Regions from separate parts of the Photorhabdus sp. RM323S genome, predicted to be linked through region 2. Evidence: predicted binding sites of a transcription regulator. Region 2 holds the regulator's gene; the other holds the start of a gene.

Region 1 (4,871 bases), on a different contig from region 2:
TTGGAACGCCAACTCTTCGTCCCTTCAACGAATTTGTGTCTCTGAGTTCAAGATAGGTTTTAGGGCGTGCTGAAGTCACAGCAGGTAGTTTGACAACTTTCTGATGACGCCAGAGGTCTCCCTCTGTGATCGGATCATCAACCACTACCACATCCAGGACTCGAAGCATATCCTCAACAGTACGTGTATGCGGGACAACCACATCACGTATAGGGTACAGAGGCCAATTGCCTCGGATTGAGATCAATCCACGTGAAGGAGTATAGGCCACCAGAGCATTGTTAGAAGCAGGTGAACGACCAGACGACACGGTTTCCTCTCCCATCCCGAAGGCCGCAAAATTTGCAGCCGTTGCGGTAGCTGAACCGTTCGATGAACCGGAAGACCATGCGGCCGTAAGATAGTCGGCGTTGTAGGGACTTTCCGCACGACCATAAACACCTCGCTGCATGCCACCGGCTGCCATCGGAGGCATGTTTGTTTTTCCGATGAGAACCCCACCAGACTCCCGAATCTTTTTAATCGTGAAGGCATCATCTTTTGCTATCAGCTTTTTGAAGGCAGGCGATCCCGCAGCTACGGTGAGACCAGCAACCATATAGCTATCCTTAACAGTGTAAGGGATCCCGTGAAGAGGCCCGAGTATAATGCCTTCAGACCGCAGACGGTCTGCCTCCGCAGCCTCCTCAAACACTCTTGGATTTAAGACAGGAATGGAGTTCAGTTTTATACTATTGAGATCATAGGCATATACTCGGTTCAGGTACATTGTCGTCAATTCGACACTCGACAACGCACCAGCCTCCATCGCTTGCTGCATCTGTTTGATGGTTGCTTCTTGCAGCGAAAAAATCCGCGTGTTGGATGCATCAGCAGTTGGCATGAATACCATGTTCATGAATAATGAGCCCATCACTACTAGTACGTTGTTAGGTATGCTCCCGGTGAACTTCCTTAACCAGAATAGCCATGCATTACATGTAATAGGTTGACCTGACTGAATGGCAGTTATACTTTCTAAATCCATAATTAATCTCCAATAATGGATAAACGTAAGGATTCGTTAATTTTTTAATAGATAAATAAGTTATGTTTTATTTAATTTATATAACCATTAGTTGTCTTTTTTTGCTAAGGGCACATACTTGATGATGCCGCGCACGATAAATTTCACTCATCCGCTCGATAAATGAAGCGACAATTGCATTTCATCTATTGAAAAATTTTTACACAACTAGCGTCATAAATTACGGCTGCAATTTACCCATTTTTCCTTTGAATCTGTAGCACGGTAACCAATTCTGCACAGTTAGACGGTATATTTTGCACTCATTAAACGGGGTTAACACCTCTATCATAATGCACAGTACAGAATAAAATGCCTAATTAGATGAAAATGATTGGAATACATGCAGCTATGATTTTAGCTGAACTTGTACCTACTTGGGTGACCGGGTAGGTCTACTCACCTTAGACCCCTTAAAGATTACGAAGAATGGCTCAATATTGTTAAGGATAAAGCGTTTCGGGCTGGCGTTCCTCTCAGGGCAGAACTGCTCGCGTTAGTTTATAATTCTGGTGACAATCTCGGTCTTGAAGCCGAAGCAGAAAGTTTGGGGTTCAATTCTTCACGTATTCATCCAGATATTTATATGAACGAACTTCTGGTCGGTATGCGTATGATTCACCAGGTTCTTCCTGCGATATTGAAGAAGCTGGAAATTGACAAAGAATTTGAACTGGATCCATCTGCTTTTCATATAGGATGATTCTGTTATTAAACATAAACACCTAGTTCATCTGGCAGACTCCTAAAACCGGGATGTTTTGCCAGATGTATAACGAGCGTATAAGACAGAACTTTAACTGAAATAGCAATTATTCTTAAGTGCATCTTTCGTTATGAAAGCATACTGGAATCTGATGCCAGACAGCTGTGTATACAATTACATATGACTGTAAGAAAGTTTCGGTACAGTTAGAACGATTTTGCAGGCGAAGATGTATTGACATGCCCAGAATTCTCTTCTCAGTTAGCCACTAACACTTTATTAACGAATAATCCTACTCCTGCACAAAAGTTACAACGCCTGCGCACACGCCCAGGCGGAACTCCATGCCCACTGGAAATTGTAGCCACCAAGCCAGCCGGTGACGTCTACCACTTCACCGATAAAATAGAGTCCTTTTACCTGATTAGCCTCCATTGTTTTGGATGAAAGCTGATGAGTGTCCACGCCGCCCATCGTCACTTCAGCAGTACGATAGCCTTCAGTACCGTTGGGTTGTACTTGCCATGATTGAAGATTTGTCATCAATTGTTTTTGCTGAACTGAGTTCAATTGCTTAAGAGAAATATCTGGGAGTTGACCGAGTGTTTGCAGACATTCTGTCAACCTCTTCGGTAATAATTTTGCCAAGGTATTCTTTACGCTTTGGTTTGGGTGAGCACTCCGTTCTTTCTCCAGAAACGTTTCCAGATCAATATTTGGAAGTAAGTTAATACTCACAAACTCTCCCGGCTGCCAATAACTGGAAATTTGTAAAATTGCCGGGCCGGAAAGTCCTCGGTGGGTAAACAGGATATTTTCTTTGAATAGCGTGCCATTTTCAGCGGTGGCAATGGCGGGAACGGACACACCGGAAAGCATATGAAGTTGCTCCAGTAGTGGTTTATGCAGAGTAAAAGGCACGAGAGCGGCGCGGGTTGACAAGACTTTCAGGCCAAACTGTTCTGCAACCCGATAACCAAAAGGGGTTGCGCCAAGGCCTGGCATAGATAACCCACCGGAAGCGATGACTAGTGAGCGTGTACTTACTTCCTTTCCATTAACAGTGATAACGAAACCCAGCTCCTTTTTTTCTACGTGGTTAACTTCGCTACGCAGACGAACAGTGACCTGACCAGCCTCACACTCTTTTAGCAACATATCAACTATCTGTTGAGCTGAATCATCGCAAAAAAGCTGCCCCAGGGTTTTTTCGTGGTAAGCAATGCCATGGTGCTGAACCAGATCAATAAAATCCCACTGTGTATAGCGGGCTAGGGCAGATTTGCAGAAATGGGGATTAGCGGAAAGATAAGCTGATGGCTCCGTGTACATATTAGTGAAGTTACAACGCCCACCACCGGACATCAAAATCTTACGCCCGGTTTTTTTGCCATTGTCCAGAACCAGCACCCGTAAACCACGTTGTCCGGCTTGAGCTGCGCAAAACAGACCGGCTGCACCGGCACCAACAATAACTACATCAAATCTTTCCACTATTTCTCTCTTTATAACCGAATAATTTAGCGGGAACTTCCCTTAAAGTGTTGCATTTTTGATAATTTTGCGGGAAAAAGTTCCCGTATGACCTGAATTTGTCAGATAAACTTATTTTTTGTCTTAAAATTGTCAATTTTTTAAAAGATATGCAATTTTATGATATATAAGGAATATTCTCATTTCTTATTGTTATCTGGTTGTCATGAAATCAAAAAAAGTTCATATTTCACTTTCCCCGCTAGCATTTGTCACTGATAATGCGCCGCGTTCATGTCCAACTAACTGGCTTAACGTTTATGCTACATCTTTTTACTGGCCTGGATTTTCACACCAGCCTAATGTTAGTACTGGCACTGCTGTTTGTGCTGTTTTATGAAGCCATTAATGGCTTTCATGATACCGCGAATGCGGTAGCAACAGTTATTTATACCCGTGCTATGCGAGCACAGTTCGCAGTTGTCATGGCTGGGGTATTTAACTTTTTTGGTGTTCTTCTTGGTGGATTAAGTGTCGCCTACGCGATTGTACATTTACTCCCTACCGATCTTCTGCTCAATGTCAGTTCTGCTCATGGTCTTGCCATGGTGTTTTCCATGCTGCTGGCTGCCATTGTCTGGAATCTTGGTACCTGGTATTTCGGTTTACCTGCATCCAGTTCTCATACCCTGATTGGTTCCATTATTGGTATCGGCTTGACCAATGCCATCGTGACCAACTCTTCTGTGGTTGATGCACTGAATGTGCCGAAGATGATACAGATTTTCCTGTCGTTGATCCTCTCTCCTTTCATCGGATTGATCATTGCTGGGGCAATCGTGTTTCTGCTGCGCCGTTACTGGAGTAGCACCAAGAAACGCAAACGTATTCATCTGACACCCGCTGAACGTGAGAAGAAAGACGGTAAACGTAAACCACCTTTCTGGACGCGTACTGCGCTAATTTTGTCTGCGGTAGGAGTAAGTTTCTCTCATGGGGCGAATGATGGTCAGAAAGGCATTGGTTTAATTATGCTGGTGCTGATCGGCGTAGCTCCGGCGGGATTTGTCGTAAACATGAATGCTAATGGCTATGACATTGCACGTACTTACGATGCAGTTACTCACCTGCAACAATATTATCAGCAGCATGGTACTGCGTTATCTCATGCCATTGAACTGACGCCATTGGTTGCTGTTGTTGAAGATGAGCCGGAAGGGCGATTCCATTGTGACAGCACTCGTGCTGTAGTTGTTCTCAATCAGACAGAAAGCATATTGAAGGGCATTCAGAGCTATAGTGGGCTGAATCCTGAACAGCGTAACAATATGCGCCGCATGTTGATGTGTATTGCCGATACTGTGGAAGCTGTGGCTAAACTGCCGGAAACCAGTGCTGAAGATGCCCGTTTTCTGAATAAACTGCGTAAAGACTTATTGCATACTGTTGAGTATGCACCTGTCTGGATCATCATTGCGGTGGCACTGGCACTGTCCTTAGGAACTATGGTTGGCTGGCAACGCGTTGCGGTGACTATCGGCGAGAAGATTGGTAAGAAAGGTATGACCTACGCACAGGGTGTTTCAGCGCAGATGACTGCGGCTGTTTCAATTGGTGTTGCGAGTT
Region 2 (4,871 bases):
GACTTCATCAAAACTGAGTGGTATGGGGGAACCGCTATAACGGATATGTTCAGATTTGGCGACGATTTGCGGCCGGTGAATATGCCCAAGTGCAATATAGTCTGCCGGTGGGAAAGCTTGCGCTGGGAAGGCATCAAGTGTACCAATATAAATATCCCGGACTGAATCTGTGGCAGTGACGCCAACGGTGGTAAGATGCCCGGTGGCAATGACAGGTAAGGGCAAATCCAGCTCATTACGTAATTTACATGCTTGCTGATAGAGTTGATGATAGTGTTCTGCAATTGCTTCCTGTAACGCCAGTTGTTTTTGTTCTCCTGATTGGCCTGGCTGGCTGGTCATAATATCTCTTGGCCGCAGAAAAGGAATTGCGCAGAGGATGGCGCCAGCTTTACCTGCCCTGGTGTTAAGTGTTTTTATCTGTTTTTGTAGATCTTCGTCAGCATTCGCAATGACGGTGGTATTCAGGCAGGAAAGCAATTCCTTTGATTCATTCAACGTTGCCACGGAATCATGATTACCACCAAGGATAATTAACTGACAGCCAGTAGGTTGCAGTTCAACAACAAAGCGATTATATAGTTCACGGGCGTAACTGGGCGGCGAGCCGGTATCAAATACATCTCCGGCAACAATTAATGCATCGACCTGGTAATCCTCAACCTGTTTAATCAGCCAACGCAGAAAATGTTGATGTTCAGCAGCCCGGCTTTTTGTAAAAAAATATTGACCAAGATGCCAGTCCGAAGTGTGAATAATACGCATAGTGCCACCGCAATGGGTTAAAGTGAATGATGATTATAATAGCTATATTCTGAATGTCGCCTTTAAATCTGGCTTCGTGAATATATCTTCGAGCCGCTTCGCATTCATGATGAAATATGACAATTGTTAAATTAATTGTTGCGAAACAGATTGCAGGTGGAGGATAACCAAGGCAGGATTTCATAAATCTGTCATAAATCTGACGCATAATGCCTTTAAAACTCAATCGCGTTTATCTCAATATTTAACAGGATTAACCATGACAAGACGTATTCTGGTCGTTGAAGATGAAGCTCCGATTCGTGAGATGGTCTGTTTTGTGCTGGAAAAAAATGGCTATCAGCCGGTAGAGGCGGAAGATTATGACTCTGCGCTGGCATGTTTATCTGAACCCTATCCTGATTTGGTGTTATTGGATTGGATGATCCCTGGTGGTTCTGGTTTGCAGATAATCAAGCAAATGAAACGGGATAATAATGTCCGTGATATTCCGGTGATGATGTTGACGGCACGTGGTGAAGAGGAAGATCGGGTTCGTGGCCTTGAAGTTGGGGCTGATGACTATATAACCAAGCCTTTCTCGCCTAAAGAGCTGGTTGCCAGAGTTAAAGCGGTATTGCGGCGTATTTCACCTATGGTGATGGAAGATATCATTGAAATGGATGGTTTGGTTTTGGATGCCACTTCTCATCGTGTGACCAGCCAGGATCTGGCGCTGGATATGGGGCCGACTGAATTTAAGTTACTTCATTTCTTTATGACTCATCCTGAACGGGTCTACAGCCGTGAACAGTTGCTCAATTATGTTTGGGGAGCAAATGTTTATGTTGAAGACAGAACTGTTGATGTACATATTCGCCGTTTACGTAAAGTATTAGAGATTGGTGGTCATGATAAAATGGTGCAGACCGTTCGTGGGACTGGTTATCGTTTTTCTACCCGTTACTGAGTTTGCGCACCGGAGAACCTGATGTGTTAGAACGTTTATCCTGGAAAAAACTGGTTTCAGAACTGTTTCTTTTTGGTTTGCCTGCATTAGTTTTGTCGATATTTATTGGTCATTTATCCTGGTGTTTGTTTGCTTCGGTATTTTTGGCGCTGATATGGCATGGCTATAATTTGCTGAAACTTTCGGATTGGTTATGGTTAGATCGCAGTATGCTGCCACCGTCGGGAAGAGGAGGATGGGAGCCGATTTTTTACGGTATTCACCAAATGCAGCAACGGAACCGGAAACGGCGCCGTGAACTGGCGCTGTTGATCAAACGGTTTCGTAGTGGCGCTGAATTATTGCCGGATGCCATTGTTATGATGACAACTGAGGGTAATATTTTCTGGTGTAACCGTTTGGCCCAGCATTTACTGGGTTTTCGTTGGCCTGAGGACAATGGGCAGCCTATTTTTAATTTACTGCGTTATCCTGATTTTAATCGGTATATGCTTGCCAGGGATTTTGCACGTCCGTTATCAATAGAATTAAATAATGGTTTCACTGTTGAGTTTCGGGTTATGCCTTACTCTGGAGAGCAACTATTAATGGTTGCCAGAGATGTGACGCAGAAACGGGCCTTGGAAAATGCCCGCCGTGACTTTTTTGCGAATGTCAGCCATGAAATGCGTACCCCTTTAACTGTATTGCAGGGTTATTTGGAAGTCATGCAGGATCAGGAGGTGTCTGGCTCGCTGAGTAATAAAGCGCTGAATACGATGCAGGAGCAAACCCGGAGGATGGATAGTCTGGTGAAGCAGTTATTGCAGCTTTCTAAAATCGAAGCTGCTCCTCAGATTGATATGAATGAAATAGTTGATGTGCCTCTGATGCTTAAGGTATTGCGTCAGGAAGCCGCTGCGCTTGGTAATGAATGCTATAAAATTAATTTTGATATTGGTGAAAAACTGAAGGTTTTCGGCAATGAAGAGCAGCTTCGTAGTGCAATGTCGAATCTGGTTTATAACGCGGTGAATCATACCCCGAAAGGTACTCAGATTGATGTCAGTTGGAAAAAGAACTCCCACGGTGCCGAGTTTACCGTGAAAGATAATGGACCCGGTATCAGTGCAGAACATTTACCCCGTTTGACCGAACGTTTCTATCGGGTAGATAAAGCCCGTTCCAGGCAAACGGGGGGAAGCGGCCTCGGTCTTGCTATTGTTAAGCATGCTTTACATCACCACCATTCCCACCTTGAAATCTCCAGTGAAGTAGGTCAAGGAACAACTTTTAATTTTACTTTACCGTCAGGATTGATTGTACCGGCTAGAATAACCAGTAAAAGAGATAAGGATAGTTTGATTAAAAGTAATAATTAATCTTCGTAATTAATTATTAGTGTTGCAGGTTAAAAAAAACACAAATCATATAGTGTGTATTCAATGATAGCTAACAGCAATCACTGGTTTTGAAAAAGAGTGCAGTATATGACTCTGCATTCTGGTTTATCTATTGCCTTCTGGCACTATAAAAGTTTTACTTGTGGGCAGTTGCTGGCGATTCTATCTATAATAACCACTATGGTTCTGTATTAAACAGGTACAGGTGAATATTATTTTGATAATAAATCGTTAAATTAGGGTTCAATATTGCCAATGCTGGCTTAACTATTGGCGGTATTTATATTATTCAAGCCATTAAAATGGTAACAAAAAATTAACAATTATTATGACAAATCGTTTATCATCTAAGGATATTTGGGCGTTAGGGTTTATGACCTTTGCCCTGTTTGTAGGGGCGGGAAATATTATTTTTCCTCCAATGGTGGGATTACAATCGGGTGAATATGTTTGGGTGGCTGCATTAGGCTTTCTAGTCACCGCAGTTGGTTTGCCGGTGATTACAATCATCGCGTTGGCAAAAGTAGGCGGTGGTATTGAAGAACTGAGTTCACCCATTGGTAAGGTTGCGGGGTTGTTGCTGGCGACGGTTTGTTATCTGGCTGTTGGTCCTCTATTCGCAATTCCACGTACTGCAACGGTTTCTTTTGAAGTGGGTATTGCTCCCCTTGCCGGTTCGGGTGAATTACCGCTCTTTATTTACAGTCTGATTTATTTTGCCCTGGTGATTGCTGTCTCGCTTTACCCTGGTCGTTTACTTGATACTGTCGGGCATGTGCTGGCACCCATTAAAATGCTGGCGTTAGGTATACTTGGTGTTGCTGCTCTACTTTGGCCCGCGGGGGGCTCAATTCCTGCAATTGATGCTTATCAGCAAATCCCATTCTCCAGTGGTTTCGTTAATGGTTATCTGACGATGGATACCTTAGGCGCTATGGTATTTGGTATTGTTATCGTTAACGCGGCGCGTTCAAGAGGCGTTGCTTCATCTTCATTGTTGACTCGTTATGCGACGTGGGCAGGGGTGATTGCCGGGTTCGGTCTGGTGTTGGTTTATCTGTCTCTGTTCAAACTGGGTTCTGGCAGTGGATCATTAATTCCTCATGCGGAAAATGGCGCTGTAATTTTGCATGCTTATGTTCAGCATACTTTTGGTGATGTTGGCTCTCTTTTCCTCGCTGTGTTGATTTTTGTCGCCTGTATGGTGACTGCGGTTGGGTTGACTTGTGCGTGTGCTGAGTTTTTCAGCCGTTATCTGCCTTTGTCTTACCATTCATTGGTTCTGATCCTTGGTTTGTTCTCTATGCTGACTTCTAACCTTGGTCTGAGTCATTTGATTAATATTTCTATTCCGGTACTGACTGCGATTTATCCACCTTGTATCGTTTTGATTGTTCTGAGTTTTACTCTGCGCTGGTGGAATAATTTCAGCCGTGTTTTGGCTTCGGTTATGTTAATCAGTCTGCTGTTTGGTATTTTAGATGCTATCAAGTCATCAGAAACCTTGGTGTATTTATTACCAAACTGGGCAACTCGTTTACCGTTGGCTGATCAAGGATTAGCTTGGTTAGCGCCATCCCTGTTGGTTCTGGTTGTGTTTGGTATTTATGACCGTATTTGGGGACGTTCTGGTTCACAAGAAAGTCAAAGCCATCAGTGATGATGGTCCGTTTATTTGACCGTTTGTCATCGTCAGTCAGTTAGAGAAAGCACGGGATGGGGTGCCTGAGAAAGGTATTCCATCCCGATATCTTGAGCTGTTTCTACATGGTTTC

Evidence for each region. Region 2 encodes PhoB, which activates phosphate uptake and scavenging genes when phosphate is short. Its sites were predicted from a motif close to CTGTCATAAAACTGNCNNAT; they were not measured.
Region 1: pitA (inorganic phosphate transporter PitA) is a predicted target of PhoB. The motif match lies at 3,385-3,404, and genes of this name have one in related genera.

The regions. Positions count from the first base shown of each region.
Region 1 covers NZ_JBHFKZ010000043.1:29,696-34,566, forward strand. The annotation lists gene ACGF7G_RS16300 (amidase) at 1-1,027, opposite strand, end outside; partial or broken gene ACGF7G_RS16305 (XRE family transcriptional regulator) at 1,482-1,769, shown strand; gene ACGF7G_RS16310 (NAD(P)/FAD-dependent oxidoreductase) at 2,082-3,266, opposite strand; gene pitA (inorganic phosphate transporter PitA) at 3,566-4,871, shown strand, end outside.
Region 2 covers NZ_JBHFKZ010000037.1:20,154-25,024, reverse strand. The annotation lists gene sbcD (exonuclease subunit SbcD) at 1-765, opposite strand, end outside; gene phoB (phosphate regulon transcriptional regulator PhoB) at 1,025-1,714, shown strand; gene phoR (phosphate regulon sensor histidine kinase PhoR) at 1,738-3,075, shown strand; gene brnQ (branched-chain amino acid transport system II carrier protein) at 3,425-4,756, shown strand.